2 regions of the Agathobacter rectalis ATCC 33656 genome follow, and region 2 is predicted to be linked to the other one. Evidence: predicted binding sites of a transcription regulator. Region 2 holds the regulator's gene; the other holds the start of a gene.
What was found. The regulator NrdR, encoded in region 2, represses ribonucleotide reductase genes. The targets are predictions, from matches to a motif close to CACAANATNTTGTG.

Region 1 (8,406 bases), 950 kb from region 2:
GGCTTTCTGCCTTCACAAATACGTCGTAGATATTCTGTGCTGCCTTTGAAAAACGTTTCTTCTCATAATCCTCACGGACGTATGCCTTTACAACGCGGATAGCGGATACGTTTTCCTGTACGCTTTCATTCAGGTCATCATAGCGCTTGAAGGCTCTGTCGAAGTATTTCATGGCCGCCTTACTGATGAAAAGCAGTAAAGCTCCAAGCACAATGACAGCGATTAAGTATATTGTCGCAAGGCGAGGGCTGATGAAAAATGACATAGCCATCGCACATATTATGGATGCAGGGGCTCTCATAGCCATGCGAAGCAGCATCATGTAAGCATTCTGGATGTTGGTCACATCGGTTGTCATACGTGTGACAAGGCTAGCGGATGAGAATCTGTCGATATTTGCAAAGGAAAAGGTCTGGATGTTGCGAAACATTGCAGCACGCAGATTTTTTCCAAAGCCCATGGCGGCCTTTGCACCATATTTTGCACCGAGACATCCTGTCAAAAGACCAAACAGTGCTGCGACAATCATCCACACACCCATGATATAGATATGCCTTGTGTCGCCCATATTGACACCGTTGTCGATGATTGATGCCATGAGAAGAGGGATTATGGTATCCACAGCCACCTCAAGCAGCATGAAAACAGGTGTCGCAATCGAAGCCCATTTGTATTCCTTTATTTGGGCACCTAGTGTTTTTAACATATGTTTTGTCCTTTCTTCTTATATTTCATATTTGATTAAAACAAACTTCCCACATTTATGGTAATGTGGTTAACTAAAAAAATACTTGCATTTAATTAGTTAGTGTGCTAACTATATTATAGATATACTTTTTTTATTGTCAAGAAAAATCTATGAAAGGATTTCAGATATGAAGGAGTTTACACCGGATAAATACTTAGGACACAAGATAAACCGCATCAGCAGGAGCATAGACAGATATTTTGACAGAAAAAGGTGCAGTAAAACAGAATGTATACCGCGAAGCCAGGGGATGATGATTGGATATATAATGGATAATCAGGGCCAAAATATATTTCAAAAGGATATCGAAGCAAAGTTTCATCTGTCAGGAGCCACAGTGACAAATATGCTTAAAAGTCTTGAAAAAAACGGCTATATCGTGCGCACACCTATGGAAAATGATGCAAGGCTTAAGAGGATTGAGCTGACGCAAAAAGCACTGGACCATGAAAACAGGGTAAGGGAAAATATAATGGTAATAGAGGAAGCCATGCACGAAGGCTTTTCTAAGGAGGAGTTTAACATGATGCTTGGCTTTTTGGACAGAGTGATTGACAATATGGAAAAGCTTAACAAGTAACAAAATAATTACAGAGTTGAAAAAGTAGCATAAATATTGTGGATTTTTTTGTGCAATAAGTCAAAATGCTACAAAATATTGTTGAGCGTATTGACATAGCAACAATATCTTGTATAATTTAGATTGTCATCAAAAGACAGATGCACAGATTTGTATTAAATAATATGGCATTTTATATGTAGCTATATCGTAATTGTTTGGTGAAAAGCCCGCTTTACATTGCAGGGCAGTGACATGAATTAATGATTACATCTCATTTATAGCTGCATATTTTGTGCCATTACACATGATAAAATGTATATATATAGTATGTGCATTGAATGACAATACTATATATAGTACACTACATTATATGGAATATAGTATACAGAGAGGAGAAATTTACATGAAAATCATCAAGCGAAGCGGCAGTGAGGATATATTTGATGCAGCCAAAATTGTAGCTGCCATTAGAAAGGCAAACGATTCAGTGCTAGACTATGAGAAGCTTACTGCTGATCAGATTGAGGAAATTGCAAGCAACGTGGAGACTGCATGTGAGAACATGAAGCGCTCTCCAAGCGTTGAGGAGATACAGGATATGGTGGAGAACCAGCTCATGAACAAGCGTGCCTTTACCGTAGCCAGAAACTACATTACTTACAGATATAAGAGAGCCATCGTCCGTAAGTCAAACTCTACGGACCAGCAGATTCTTAGCCTTCTTGAGTGCAATAACGAGGAGGTAAAGCAGGAAAACTCCAACAAGAATCCTACTGTAAACAGCGTGCAGCGTGACTACATGGCAGGTGAGGTGAGCAAGGATATCACACGCCGTTTCCTGCTTCCTGAGGATATAGTGGAGGCTCATGAGAAGGGGCTTATCCATTTCCACGATGCAGATTATTTTGCACAGCATATGCACAACTGCTGTCTTGTAAACCTTGAGGACATGCTTCAGAACGGCACAGTAATCAGTGAGACTATGATTGACACACCAAAGAGCTTTTCAACAGCCTGCAACATTGCTACACAGGCTATCGCACAGATTGCCAGCTCACAGTATGGTGGACAGAGTATCTCGCTTGCACATCTGGCACCATTTGTACAGGTCAGTCGTGAGAAGTTCAGAAAGCAGGTGCAAAAGGAATTCGAGAGCGTAGGCCTTGATTTAGATGAAGAAAAAATCAACGAGGTAGCAGAGCTCCGTGTCAAGGAGGAAATCAACCGTGGTGTGCAGATGATTCAGTATCAGGTCATCACACTCATGACTACAAACGGACAGGCACCGTTTATCACAGTATTCATGTACCTGAATGAGGTATCCGATCCGCAGACAAAGGCAGATCTTGCCGCAATCATTGAGGAGATGCTGCACCAGAGAATAAAGGGTGTAAAGAACGAAAAGGGTGTATATATCACACCGGCATTCCCTAAGCTCATATATGTGCTTGAGGATGATAATATCACAGAGGATTCAAAGTACTGGAATCTCACAGTGCTCGCGGCACAGTGCTCTGCAAAGAGAATGGTGCCTGACTATATTTCAGAGAAGGTCATGAAGGAGCTTAAGGACGGAGATGTGTATACATGCATGGGCTGCCGTTCATTCCTCACAGTGGACAGATGCTCACAGACAGCGGGCAATGTGGCACATGCCGAGAACTTTGATCCAAACAAGCGTAAATACTATGGACGTTTCAACCAGGGTGTTGTCACCTTAAATCTCGTTGATGTGGCATGCTCATCAGAAAAGGATGAGGAAAAATTCTGGAAGATACTTGATGAGAGACTTGAGCTGTGTCATAGAGCACTTATGTGCAGACATAAGAGGCTTCTTGGTACCAAATCCGATGTAGCACCGATTCTCTGGCAGAACGGAGCACTTGCACGTCTGAAAAAGGGAGAGGTTATAGACCCATTATTATTTAACGGATACTCAACAATCTCACTCGGCTATGCAGGACTTTGTGAGTGTGTACGCTATATGAAGGGAGTATCACACACAGAGCCAAAAGAGGGAACACCGTTTGCACTTAAGGTAATGCAGCGCTTAAACGATGCATGTGAGCAGTGGAAAAAGGAGTCAAACATCGATTTCAGTATATATGGCACACCGCTTGAGTCTACCACCTATAAGTTCGCGAAGTGCTTACAGAAGCGCTTTGGTATCATAAAGGGTGTTACCGACAAGAACTATATTACAAACAGCTACCATGTGCATGTAACAGAGCAGATTAATGCATTTGACAAGCTAAAGTTTGAGTCCCAGTTCCAGAAGCTGTCTCCGGGTGGCGCTATCAGCTACGTTGAGGTACCAAACATGCAGGACAATATCCCTGCAGTGCTTTCAGTAATGCAGTACATTTACGACAATATCATGTACGCAGAGCTGAATACAAAGAGCGACTATTGCCAGGTATGCGGCTACGACGGAGAAATCAAAATCGTAGAGGAAGAGGGCTCAGGCAAGCTTATCTGGGAGTGCCCACACTGTGGCAATCGTGACCAGAACAAGATGAGTGTAGCCCGCCGTACATGCGGCTATATAGGCACACAGTTCTGGAATCAGGGAAGAACCCAGGAGATTAAAGAGCGAGTGCTTCATCTGTAGAAGTTAAAGGAATTGTATTTGAGACAGACCATTCTAAAAGCACAACATAAAGCATAAGAAAAATAAAACCGTCGTACCGGGCCGTAAATGGCAGGGTACGACGGTTTTACTTATGTTCTTAAATGATTAATTATTTCAATTACTCATCAAATTTTTGAGCCTTATCGAAGAGCTCATAAACCTCTTTTGAAGGCTCATTTGTGCAAAGTGTCACAACAACGGCTGCGATAAGTCCTAAAACAAATCCCGGCAGCAGCTCGTAGATTCCGGTTGATGTGAGGAATGCATACCACAATATATCAACGGCAGCACCTGTTATGATTCCTGCAACAGCACCCTTGAAGTTAAAGCGCTTCCAGAAGAGGCTGAGCATGATTGCAGGTCCAAAGGCAGCTCCAAAGATACCCCATGCATTGGAAACAAGTGCCATGATAGAGCCGGCATTAGGGTTTGATGCGATGATGAGTGCTGCAACAGAGATTCCAAGAACGACAATACGGCCGGTCCACATCATCTCTTTATCACTTGCCTTGCCTTTTCTGATGACAGGCTTGTACACATCACTCGAGAATGCAGATGAAGCAGCAAGCAGCTGGCTGTCTGCGGTGCTCATGGAAGCAGCAAGCACTGCAGAGAGGAGTATACCTGAGATAACACCCGGGAAAATCTTTCTTACAATCTGGATGAAAACAAGAGAGTTTTCATTGATTGATTCGTCAAAGCCAAGGAAAAGTCTTCCGATTACTCCGATTAAGGTTGCAAAAAATACAATAAGCAAGGTCCATGTGATTCCGATTTTTGCTGATTTTTTCAAATCCTTCTGTGATTTGATGGACATGAATCTGATAATGATATGTGGCATACCAAAGTAACCAAGTCCCCATGCCAGTCCTGACACGATATCCTGCCAGCTTGAGAATGGATTTAAGTAACCGCCCGGGAGTGATGACATAGATGATGTATCAAGCATAAATGCTGCAAAAATCGGTGCTATAAACATAGAACCAAGTACGAGCATGCCCTGGAAAAAATCGGTCCAGCATACAGCCGAGAAGCCGCCGAGGAAGGTATAGCCTACGATGACAACTGCTGCAAGATACATGGCAATCTGTGGATCCATTCCTATTACAGTGTGGAAAAGAGTACCACATGCCTTTACGCTCGATGCCGCATAAATAGTGTATGCAACCAAAAACACAATTGCACAAATCACCTGCAGTGCAAGTGATTTGGACAGGAATCTGTTGGTCAGATACTGCGGAATGGTGATGGAGTCGTTTGCTACAATCGAGAATTTTCTCAGTCTAGGGGCCTCTAGCAGCCAGCTTATAGTGTAGCCGATTGCAAGTCCTACAGGAATCCATACCTGACCTAAGCCCAGTGCATAGATAGAAGTAGGAAGTCCCATGAGTACCCATGCACTCATGTCTGAGGCTCCGGCTGACAGCGCCGCAACCCATGGTCCCATCTCACGTCCGCCGAGGAAGTAGGTCTTTTCTCCGCCGTTTCTGTTTTTCACGAAGAAGAAGATACCGATACCCAGCATGCACAGCAGATAGACGATAAATACAATAATTTCTGATGTTTTCATTTGTAGTACCTCTTTAATAGTTTATTTAGTAACCATGCTACCACGTTAGCGTGATAAAGGCAAGAAAAACTTTCTCTTGACGAATACACTGCGTTGACATATCATAGTATATAAGTGAAAGGGAGTAGCCGGCACGAGAGTGCTTACTTATCCGTCAGTACGATTGCTCATACATATCATACATATATGACAGCAATCCGGAGAGTGATTAAATGGCGAGACTTTTGTTGTTTTATACAGCAGAAGTGTTGCCTTTTTTGTATACAAAAACCTTCTGCTGATAGGACATAGCTGTAACTATCAATTAATCAGGCATCCTTAAAAAGGACAGCAGAAGGAGGAAAATTATGATTTTTGTAGCAATTTTACTGCTTATAGCAGGCTTTGTAGCACTGGTGAAGGGCGCGGATGTGTTTGTGGATGGAGCGGCGGCGCTCGCCGGGAAATTTGGTATTCCGCAGCTTGTGATTGGACTGACAATTGTGGCGATGGGCACGTCGCTGCCGGAGGCGGCAGTCAGCATCACTGCAGGAATAAAGGGTAATGCGGGGATTACAGTCGGCAATATTGTCGGCAGCAATATACTAAATATCCTTATAATCCTGGGAGTGACGGCACTCATCACAAATGTAGCCATACAAAAAACCACCTTCAAATACGAGATACCGTACATGCTTCTTATCACAGCGGTGCTTCTCGTGATGGGAATGACAGGCAATGAAATCACATTCATTGAGGGTGTTATACTGTGGATTTTATTTATTGCATATCTGCTTTATTTGTATATTCTGGCAAAAAAGGGCAATGACAGCGGTGATGAGCAGTCGGTAAAGCTATATCCGGTATGGAAATGTCTGTTCTTTATTGTGCTGGGCGGTGTATGCGTCGTAATTGGAAGCCAGTTTGTCGTAAACGGTGCCACGACCATAGCAAGAGCCTGCGGCATGAGTGAGCGCTTTATCGGACTGACAATCGTTGCATTCGGCACATCTCTTCCGGAGCTTGTTACATCTGTTTCAGCAGCACGCAAGGGAAATGCCGGTATAGCGATTGGAAATATAGTTGGCAGCAATATTTTCAATATACTCTTTGTAATCGGAACAGTAGCTCTCATTTGTCCGGTACCGTTTGAGAGCAGGTTTGTGATTGATACAGTTGTGGCAATCCTGTGCGGTGTGCTCCTGTGGGGCGGTACGATAAGACATAAAGAGCTTAGAAAGCCATGTGGAGTGGTGATGCTGCTTTGCTATGCGGCATATTTTGTATATTTGGCAGCTATGTAATGATGTATTTTTTTGAATTGCGATGACTGTGTTTAAAAAGAGTGTGATGAAGAGATAATAATTAAATTTAGCAAACTGTCAATAATTGTGCATACAAATCGACACTTTAACATTAAAATGATTGAGATTTCGCACTAAATATAAACAATTAATTAAAAATAGCACTCTTGCTTGACAAGTGCTGATTGCAGGTGTATAACGTAGTCAGAACGAACGGAAGGAAGCGATTATAATGGATAAAAACCCAAAGCATCCATTGAAGAAAAAGAATAAGGCAGATGCAAAGAAGCATCAGAAGCATGTATACGAATAGCGCTTCCACTAAGGAATACTATCCAGTAAGCACAATGTACCCCAGCCCGTAACAGGGTTGGGGTATTTTGTGTTTTTGGAGCTGTTTTCAGAGACAGCCCGTGAGGCAGCTGTAAATACATTTTCACCGGCACCTTTTATGAGAGAAGCTTTAAGCTTGTCGCCATACATATAGAGGTCATTTCCACGCACAATTCCCCATTCCATCAGAAGTGCAGCCGCACCGGTCACAAACGGTGCAGCCATAGATGTCCCTGTTTTTGAAGTGTAGCCTCCGGTGTTTGAGCATGAAATAATGTCTACACCGGGCGCAATGATATCAGGCTTTATACTGTCAAAGGCCCAGGTATAGCCTCGGCCGGAAAAGGCGGCTGTGCGGTTTGTTCGGCTGTCATAGGCTCCGACAGATATGACATTTTGAGCGGTTGAGGGGATGGTCAGGGTGATATCAGGCGATGCATGGATAAATGAGGTCTGTGCATTGCGCAGAGCACCTGACGGCAGCCATATATCCCATGAGCCGTCCTTTACAGATATAGGTTCAAGTGATATTTTCCAGATGCCGGGTGAGATGTATTCCGATCCCATGAGTTCAATGAATATTTCCTGAAAAGGAGAGTAGGGAGAGGGACCGCCGCCTGTTATATATATGTCTGTCCCATCGAGATTGTATCTGTATGTAAAGCCCTTTGCCTGATTGGTAATTGTATCGGGAATCTCAAGCATATCATTATTTGGTGCACTAATGCGCAGCTGTATCTCATCCCAGTATTTTTTCCATAAATCAATGGAAAGAGACGGCTCAGGATAGCCTATCGCAAGCTCTGCATCGGCAGGATACGAGCTGCCGTTTGCATGACCAAAGCCGGCTCCATCGTTACCTGAGCCGACTGAGACAGCGCAGCGGTAGTTTCCTGCTATATAGTCCAGGTATGCTTCAAGCAGTGAGGTGCCGCTGTGCGAGCCGTTGCTTGTGCCAAAGCTTAGGTTTATGGCGATAGGCATGTTCATATCGATTGATTTTCTTATGCAAAAGTCTACTGCCAGCATAATCTGCGTGGTTGTGGGAAAGCTGGCACCGCCTGAGGTTTTGAGTTTTACGATTATAAGAGTGCTTTCATAAGCAACACCGCGGTATTTTGTGTTTTGTTCATTACCATTACCGTTTCCGGCAGCGATTCCTGCCACATGAGTGCCGTGCCCGGATATGTCGATGCTTGGGCAGATACGCTGCATTTCTAAGCTGTTTTCTGCATTTATGGCTTTGGTGATTGTATCGCGGTCATATAAGGTGCCGAA
Region 2 (8,406 bases):
ATGTGCTCATGAAGCTTGACCTTGACTACTTAAAGGCGAACGCACCATCAGTTACAACTCCTGTCATCTGCACAGAGCTAAAAGATAATCAGAAAATCCGCCTCATCACAGACGGACCGATTAAGGCGGGGGAGCCTCTCTACGCAGTTGACACCTACGAGAAGTAATTCATACATCCTTAAACAATTCAAAGGTATCGGATGCCATGGAGATGGCGGCAGCAGTTCGAAAATGCGCCACATTTATAGAGGAAAAGATTGGAAAGCACATAGATGTCACTACTATGGCCTACAACCGCCTCATGAACCATATCCGCCACATGGTATCAAGAGCCGCGACCGGAGAAAAATTAAAGGTTGATCTCAATCAGTTTATCGAGAAAAATTATCCGGAGTCATTCGCACTGGCAGGTGATATATGTAAAGAGCTTGGAAAGGACTTAAATCATGAGTTTTTGGACAATGAGACAGGCTACCTTGCCATACATATCGAGCAGATTAAGTGTGATGAGATGGTAAGTGAATAATAAAATGTGAAAACCTTCCTGCATATTAGGTTATGTACAAATCTCTTGCAATGTGGTACACTACATAGTTGTATCAACAAACATCCGATACACAAAATACATATGAAATCAATTTAAAGGAGATATATATACCATGAAACTCGGAATCGTCGGACTTCCGAACGTCGGAAAGTCTACATTATTCAACTCACTCACAAAGGCAGGAGCGCTTTCAGCAAACTATCCTTTTGCCACAATCGACCCAAACGTAGGTATTGTTTCAGTGCCTGACGAGAGAATCGTAAAGCTCGGAGAGCTCTATCACACAAAGAAGGTTACACCTGCAACAATCGAATTTGTTGATATCGCAGGTCTTGTGAAGGGAGCCAGTAAGGGTGAGGGACTTGGAAACCAGTTCCTTGCAAATATCCGTGAGGTAGATGCAATCGTACACGTAGTGCGCTGCTTTGAGGATACAAACATTATCCATGTAGATGGCTCTGTAGATCCTGCAAGAGATATCGAGACAATCAATCTTGAGCTTATTTTCTCGGATGTTGAGATTCTTGACAGGCGAATTGCAAAGATTGCAAAGCAGGCAAGAATGGACAAGACACTTGCAAAGGAGCTTGAGCTTGTTGAGGCAGTAAAGGCTCATCTTGAGGACGGAAAGATGGCCAGAACCTTTGAAGTGCCTGATGATGAGGATGCACAGCTTTGGTTCAAGGGATATAATCTCCTTACAGCAAAGCCTACCATCTACGCAGCAAACGTATCAGAGGACGACCTCGCAGATGACGGCGCAAGCAATCCGCATGTTGCAAAGGTAAGAGAAATGGCAAAGGAAGAGGGCGCAGAGGTATTTGTTATCTGTGCACAGATTGAGCAGGAGCTTGCAGATCTCGATGAGGACGAAAAGAAGGAGTACCTTGAGGATTTAGGTGTTGAGTCAAGCGGTCTCGATAAGCTTGTAGCAGCCAGCTATTCACTTCTCGGACTTATTTCCTTCCTCACAGCAGGAGAGGATGAGTGCCGTGCATGGACTATAAAGAAAGGTACAAAGGCACCACAGGCAGCCGGCAAGATACATACTGATTTCGAGCGTGGCTTCATCAAGGCGGAGGTAGTCAACTATCAGGATCTTCTTGACAACGGAAGCCTTGCAGCCGCAAGAGAAAAGGGCATCGTAGGCATGGAAGGAAAAGAGTACGTTGTTAAGGACGGAGATGTAATTCTTTTCAGATTTAATGTATAATTTTATGAATAAAACGCTTTTATAAGCACAAAATCAAAAAGAAACGCATAAGATAGACCAAGGGAGGTCTGTTTTATGCGTTTTCTGGATTTATGCGAAAAAGAGGTTGTGAGCGTGGAGGAGGGCAGGTTCATAGGGCACGTACGGGATTTGGAGTTTGACCCGGTCTGTGGCAAAATCTGTGCGATTATCGTGCCGGGACCGGGAAAATATATGGGAATATTTTGCAGGGATTATGAATATTGTATTCCATGGGTTAAGATTGTGAAGATTGGACCCGATATAATATTGGTAAATATATGTGAGTCTGATATGCGGCGCAAGCTGTTATGATTTTATAAATACAAAAAAAATATAAAAAAAGTCGAAATCAGTACAAAACATATTGACAACGAAAATTAGTATATATATACTAAAATATGTATAGGTCTTTTTAAATACAGATGATGATTTGAAGTATTATAATGAGAAACAAAGATATTTTGCTTCTTCATACTATATGATACCTACGGAGGGTACAGCATGAAGTGTCCATTTTGCAGTAGTGACAACACAAGGGTAATAGACTCAAGACCGGCTGATGACAACAGCTCTATCAGGCGCAGAAGGCTGTGCGATGATTGCGGCAAGCGTTTCACTACATATGAGAAGGTGGAGACAATCCCGCTCATCGTTATAAAAAAGGACAACAACAGAGAGCAGTATGACCGCTCCAAGATTGAAAAGGGCGTGCTTCTTGCATGTCACAAGAGACCGATTTCAGCAGATACAATCTCAAAGCTTGTAGATGAGGTCGAGATAGAAATCTTTGCCAGAGAGGAAAAGGAAATCTCTACATCACTCATCGGAGAGTTGATTATGGACAGATTAAAGGACCTTGATGCGGTAGCATATGTGAGGTTTGCGTCAGTTTACAGAGAGTTTAAGGATGTCAATACATTTATGACAGAGCTTAAAAAGATGCTTGACACCAAATAGTGTTTAGGCAGCAGGATTTATTTAAAACAGGATGGGAAGGTGCGTATGAACATTTCCGGTATTCGCCCGAGCGAAGGCTTTTATTCATACAATTCCATAAGGGTAAACGAGCTTAGAAACAGCCAGATTATGAGTTCGAAGCAGGCAGTGGATGACACAGCTTCACAGCAATCCATTGCTGATGATACGGCTGATTATGAGGCTGCAAGGGCAAGGCAGAGCTTTACCTCGCTTGATTATGCAAAGACATATGATTCCAATGCGAGCTATGAGCTTAAGGGTGCTGACAGTGATATCAGCACACTTGATGTCGCAAAGGCTGTATCCGATTTAGACAAGGATAAGGTATTGCAGCAGTATCAGCATTTTGTCGGCAGTGCGGATGGTATGGTTATGCAGCAGGCAGCCTTGAATGAACAGATTAACAGGGAGACAGAGAATTTTATACTATGAGTTTTTTATACCCGGGAGAGTACATTGACTCGACATACAGCATAGATTTTGATAAATTATATAAGGAGGGCTACAGGGGCATTATTTTTGATATCGACAACACCCTTGTGACTCATGGTTCGCCTGCTGATGAGCGGGCGATTGCTTTGTTTAAGCACCTTAAGGAGCTTGGTTTTTCGTGCCTTGTGCTCTCAAACAACAAAGAGCCGCGTGTGAAGAGCTTTGCTAAGCAGGTTGGGATAAAGTATATCTACAAGGCAGGAAAGCCCAAGCCATCAGGCTATCGTACAGCAATGGAGAGGCTTGGCACAGATACGAAAAACACTCTTTTTGTGGGAGATCAGATATTTACAGATATCATCGGAGCTAATCTTACGGGCATCAGATCAATACTTGTAGCACCTATTGACCCACATGAGGAGATACAGATTGTGCTTAAGCGCTTTATTGAAAAGCCTGTAATTGCATGCTACAAGAAGCATTTAAAGAAAGTAAATAAATAATTTTTAACTAATAATTTAAAATTTGGAGGCATATATATTATGAAGATTGCAATCGGAAACGATCACGCAGCAGTTGAGCTTAAAAAGACAATAATGGAGTACGTTGAGAGCATGGGTCACGAGGTTACCAACTTCGGCACAGATTCAAGTGAGAGCTGCAATTACCCGGAGTATGGTGAGAAGGTGGCTAATGCAGTGGCATCGGGCGAGTTTGACTGCGGAATACTGATATGCGGTACCGGTGTGGGTATCTCAATAGCAGCCAATAAGGTCAACGGAATCCGTGCGGCAGTTTGCTCAGACACAGCCACAGCACGCCTTGTAAAACAGCACAACAATGCCAATATCATAGCCTTTGGTGAGAGGATTGTAGGTGTTGAGCTTGCAAAGGATATCGTAAAGGCTTATCTGACAGCCGAGTTTGAGGGCGGCAGACACGCAAAGAGAATAGCTATGATATCGGATATCGAGGCTAGAAACTAATATAAAACCAATACAAATTCATGCAATAGAAAATAAATACTTGAAATGTATTGCTTTTTATTGTAAAATGGACGAATGAGAGAGCTTAGGCTCGCACGATTTAAGGAGGAAGTAACTAATGATTTCAGCAGGAGATTTCAGAAACGGTGTTACTATCGAGTTCGAGGGAAACATCTATCAGATTATCGAATTTCAGCATGTTAAACCAGGAAAAGGTGCAGCATTTGTACGTACAAAGTTAAAGAATATCATCAGTGGTGGTGTTGTTGAGAAGACATTCCGTCCAACAGAGAAATGCCCTACAGCACACATTGACCGTAAGGATATGCAGTATCTTTATGCAGATGATGATTTCTATCATTTCATGGATGTTGAGACATATGACCAGATTGACTTACCAAAGGATGAGGTTGGCGATGCTCTCAAGTTTGTAAAAGAGAATGAGATGTGTAAGGTTTGTTCACACAAGGGCAATGTATTTGCAGTTGAGCCACCACTTTTCGTTGAGCTTACTGTTACAGAGACAGAGCCTGGCTTCAAGGGTGATACAGCAACAGGTGCTACAAAGCCTGCTACAGTTGAGACAGGTGCTACAGTTTATGTACCACTTTTTGTTGAGACAGATGATGTTATCAAGATTGATACAAGAACAGGTGAGTACCTTTCACGTGTATAATCTGTAGTTTTATGAGTCTGCACATATTCCGGTATGCCTGGAGTATGTGCAGGCTTTTTTTATTTGTGTGCTGTGTGGCAGGTGAGAATCCCGACAGCAAGTGTCACAAACACATGCGACACAAGCATAGCCCACAGATATGCATCTATCCCATAGTGGGGTACGAGAAGCATAATCATCAGAATTCTTATTGCACAGGTGAGCAGATTGACAAAGAGCACCTGCTTTGCTTTACCCAGACCGTGCAGTATGCTGCAGAGCATTCCGCTTATGTGCATCAGTGGGCACAGAAAACACAGTCTTCTAAGGAAATATCCACAAAGCTTCGATGAAAAAAGAAAATCCCCTATAAAATCCGACAGCAGATAGAATATGCATGTAAAGATAAGACCAAAGCATAGTCCGAATAAGGCACAGGAGTTTATGGTTTTTGTGATTTTTGTATCCTTTCCGGCGGCATTCGCTTCAGAAACAGATGGCAGAAGCATCACGCAGGCACAGCTGCAAAGCACACCGGGGAATAAAAGCACAGGAAGGGTGAGACCGGAAATGGTTCCAAATATGTCAAGGGCCAATGCCGGTGATAGTCCGTAGAGCTTAAGAGTTCTCGGGATAAGCACATTTTCGACTGAGGATGAAAAGCTTGCCAATATGTAGTTTAGTGATAAAGGAATGAAAAGCGCAGCCATGCCATAGGCTGTTGTTTTCAGGCTTTTGACGGATATTTTAAAGTATGAGAAATCTTTTTTTATTGTGATAACAGAAAAGACGGTTGCGCTCGCTTCGCCTGCCACGATGCCGTATATAGAGTATACAGGCTTAAAGCAGCTGCCACCGTCAGATAGTATTGCGTATATCAGATAGCAGGTGCCAATGCGCGCGGTCTGCTCAATTAATTGTGTGGCAGCGGGGATGGTTGCCTTTTTCAATCCATAATAGTATCCGTTTATGCAGGAATGGATAGCGGCGGGCAGAATGGAAAAGGACAGTGCCTTGACAAGCTCTGTGCAGCGTGGCTCACTTAAAATACAAAGGCTTATGTAGTTGGCATTGGAATACATAATAATTGTGAGTAAAAGAGCAATGGTGGCTGACATAATTATTGCGCAAATGAGTATAATCTGCCTGTTTTGAGGCTTTTCGGCAACAAGCTTTGATGTAGCAGTCTGAAAGCCGTTGCAGCAGAGTGACATGCATACAGACATGAGTGGAATCACAAGCTGATAGAGTCCCAGACCTGTTGAGCCCATGACGTTATTAAGAAATATGCGAAAGAAAAAACCCATAAACCGACTGGTTGTACCGGCAAGTGTCAGAAAAATAGTTCCGGTCACAAGTGGATTGGATAAATATTTTTTTACAATCAAAAAATCACCTGTCATATGTTGTCTTAGAAGTATATGTGCTTCCGGGGATATATATGACAGGTGATTATTTATTGTGTGTTAAACAGCTATTTTGCGCTAAACAACTATTATACTCTTATATGACCGGTATCGTTATATTAAATTTGTGAGATTAACCCATAAAGTGGCGGATAGCCTTGGCTACGCCGTCATTTTCGTTTGTGTCGGTGACGTAATCAGCCTGTGCCTTAAGCTCATCGGTTGCATTTCCCATGGCCACGCCGATGTGTGCGGCTTTTACGATAGCCATGTCGTTTTCGGTGTCACCGACAGCCATTGTCTCATCAGCTGCTATATTCAGGAGTTGAGTCAGCTTGTGAAGTGCCACACCTTTGTCAACGCCTGCTTTTGTGAATTCCAGATTACCGTAGCCACCGCTTACAAGCGTGATTTCAGGGATTTTTTTCAGGTGCTCAAATACTTCGTCGCGGCAGTAGTAGTTATCATCTGCATCCTTTGGGAAATTGATGGTCATTTTCTGCATATGGTAATTGTTTTCGCGCATCATTTCAGTGATATCGTTCACACGTTTCCTGGTTGTCATGATGTATTCCTTTATAGAAGGAGGCATTTTGAGATCCTTTGCATCCTCGAGACACTTGTACGGAGAATAGCCACAGCCGTTTATGAAGGCATCCATATGAACGCGCTTTGTCATCAGGTAATCAATTATTGAAAACGCTGTCTCATCAGAAAGGCAGTTTTCGTAAAGACATTTTTTGGTGTCAATCTCGTAGATTGCACTTCCGTTTGCAGTAATAGCGTAGCGGATGCCGGTGTCCTTAATTGCCTCAAACGGCAGCCCTCCGAATGGACGGCCGGTGGAGATGACCACATTTATCCCGGCAGCAGTTGCCTCTTTTATAGCTTTTATATTTTCCCTGGATATCTGACTTTTGTTGTTGAAAAGTGTTCCGTCAAGATCTAAAGCAATAAGTTTCATAAGAAATCCTTTCTTTTGTTTGAAAAATATAGTGTTTTAGTATATTATGGTGAATAGACTATTGATTTTTGTGTTTTAAAATCGGTTACAATGATAATATAAATTATCACAAATTTCAAGGATGAAGAGCACATAGCTTTTGCTTTGAAATATTTTACACTGTGGAGTGAATAACAGCTGAAACAGAAAAGGAAACGAAATGACAAGAGAAGAATTCAGAAAATATATCAGAGAAAACATAGTTATCCTGGATGGAGCGACCGGCACAAACCTGATGGCAGCAGGCATGCCGGTAGGAGTGTGTCCGGAGGAATGGGTGATGGAGCATCCGCAGGTGATTCTTGATTTGCAGAAGGCTTATGTCGATAACGGCACGAATATTGTTTATGCACCTACATTTACAGGAAACAGGATTAAGCTTTTAGAATATGGTTTACAGGAGAAAATTAACGAGATAAATACCACACTGGTTGGCCTGTCAAAGCAGGCTGTCGGGGATAGGGCACTTGTAGCAGCAGATATGACGATGACCGGCAGACAGCTTTTTCCACTCGGGGATCTGATGTTTGAGGAGCTTTTGGAGGTGTACAAGGAGCAGGCGAGGATTCTTGATGAGGCGGGCGCAGATGTATTTGTGGTTGAGACAATGATGAGTCTTCAGGAGTGCAGAGCGGCAGTGCTTGCGATAAAAGAGGTAAGCGACCTGCCTATTATGGTGACACTCACCTACAACGAGGATGGCAGGACTCTTTTTGGTACACCGCCTGAGACAGCAGTTGTTGTGCTGCAGTCACTTGGAGTGGATGCAATCGGTGTGAACTGCTCGACGGGACCTGCTGAGATGATAGCTCTGGTTGAGAAAATGGCAGAGTACTCTACAGTGCCTCTTATTGCAAAGCCAAATGCCGGGCTTCCGGAGCTTGAGGATGGTAAAACTGTATACAAGATGACTCCGGATATGTTTGCCGATGCGATGAGAGGGCTTGTGAAGGCAGGTGCATCCATTGTAGGAGGCTGCTGTGGCACCACGCCGGAGCATATCCGTGCACTGACAGAGGCTGTAAAGACAATGCCTGTTCATAAGCCGCTTGAGCATCATAGAAGAGTGCTTGCGTCTGAACGAAAGAATGTAGAGATTGACTTAGATGGCAACTTTACCGTTGTCGGAGAGAGAATCAATCCTACAGGCAAGAAAAAGCTGCAG

Region 1: a site for NrdR is predicted at 1,656-1,669, ahead of nrdD (anaerobic ribonucleoside-triphosphate reductase). Genes of this name have one in related genera too.

The regions. Positions count from the first base shown of each region.
Region 1 is NC_012781.1:2,262,443-2,270,848, reverse strand. Features, by position in the region: gene EUBREC_RS10840 (ABC transporter ATP-binding protein) at 1-706, opposite strand, end outside; gene EUBREC_RS10835 (MarR family winged helix-turn-helix transcriptional regulator) at 876-1,328, shown strand; gene nrdD (anaerobic ribonucleoside-triphosphate reductase) at 1,714-3,921, shown strand; gene EUBREC_RS10825 (sodium/proline symporter) at 4,061-5,512, opposite strand; gene EUBREC_RS10820 (calcium/sodium antiporter) at 5,860-6,795, shown strand; gene EUBREC_RS10815 (S8 family peptidase) at 7,117-8,406, opposite strand, start outside.
Region 2 is NC_012781.1:1,311,142-1,319,547, forward strand. Features, by position in the region: gene EUBREC_RS06330 (PTS sugar transporter subunit IIABC) at 1-167, shown strand, start outside; gene EUBREC_RS06335 (PRD domain-containing protein) at 212-526, shown strand; gene ychF (redox-regulated ATPase YchF) at 660-1,760, shown strand; gene EUBREC_RS06345 (YlmC/YmxH family sporulation protein) at 1,836-2,093, shown strand; gene nrdR (transcriptional regulator NrdR) at 2,283-2,738, shown strand; gene EUBREC_RS06355 (hypothetical protein) at 2,784-3,191, shown strand; gene EUBREC_RS06360 (YqeG family HAD IIIA-type phosphatase) at 3,188-3,694, shown strand; gene rpiB (ribose 5-phosphate isomerase B) at 3,734-4,177, shown strand; gene efp (elongation factor P) at 4,296-4,853, shown strand; gene EUBREC_RS06375 (oligosaccharide flippase family protein) at 4,913-6,220, opposite strand; gene EUBREC_RS06380 (Cof-type HAD-IIB family hydrolase) at 6,372-7,202, opposite strand; gene EUBREC_RS06385 (homocysteine S-methyltransferase family protein) at 7,402-8,406, shown strand, end outside.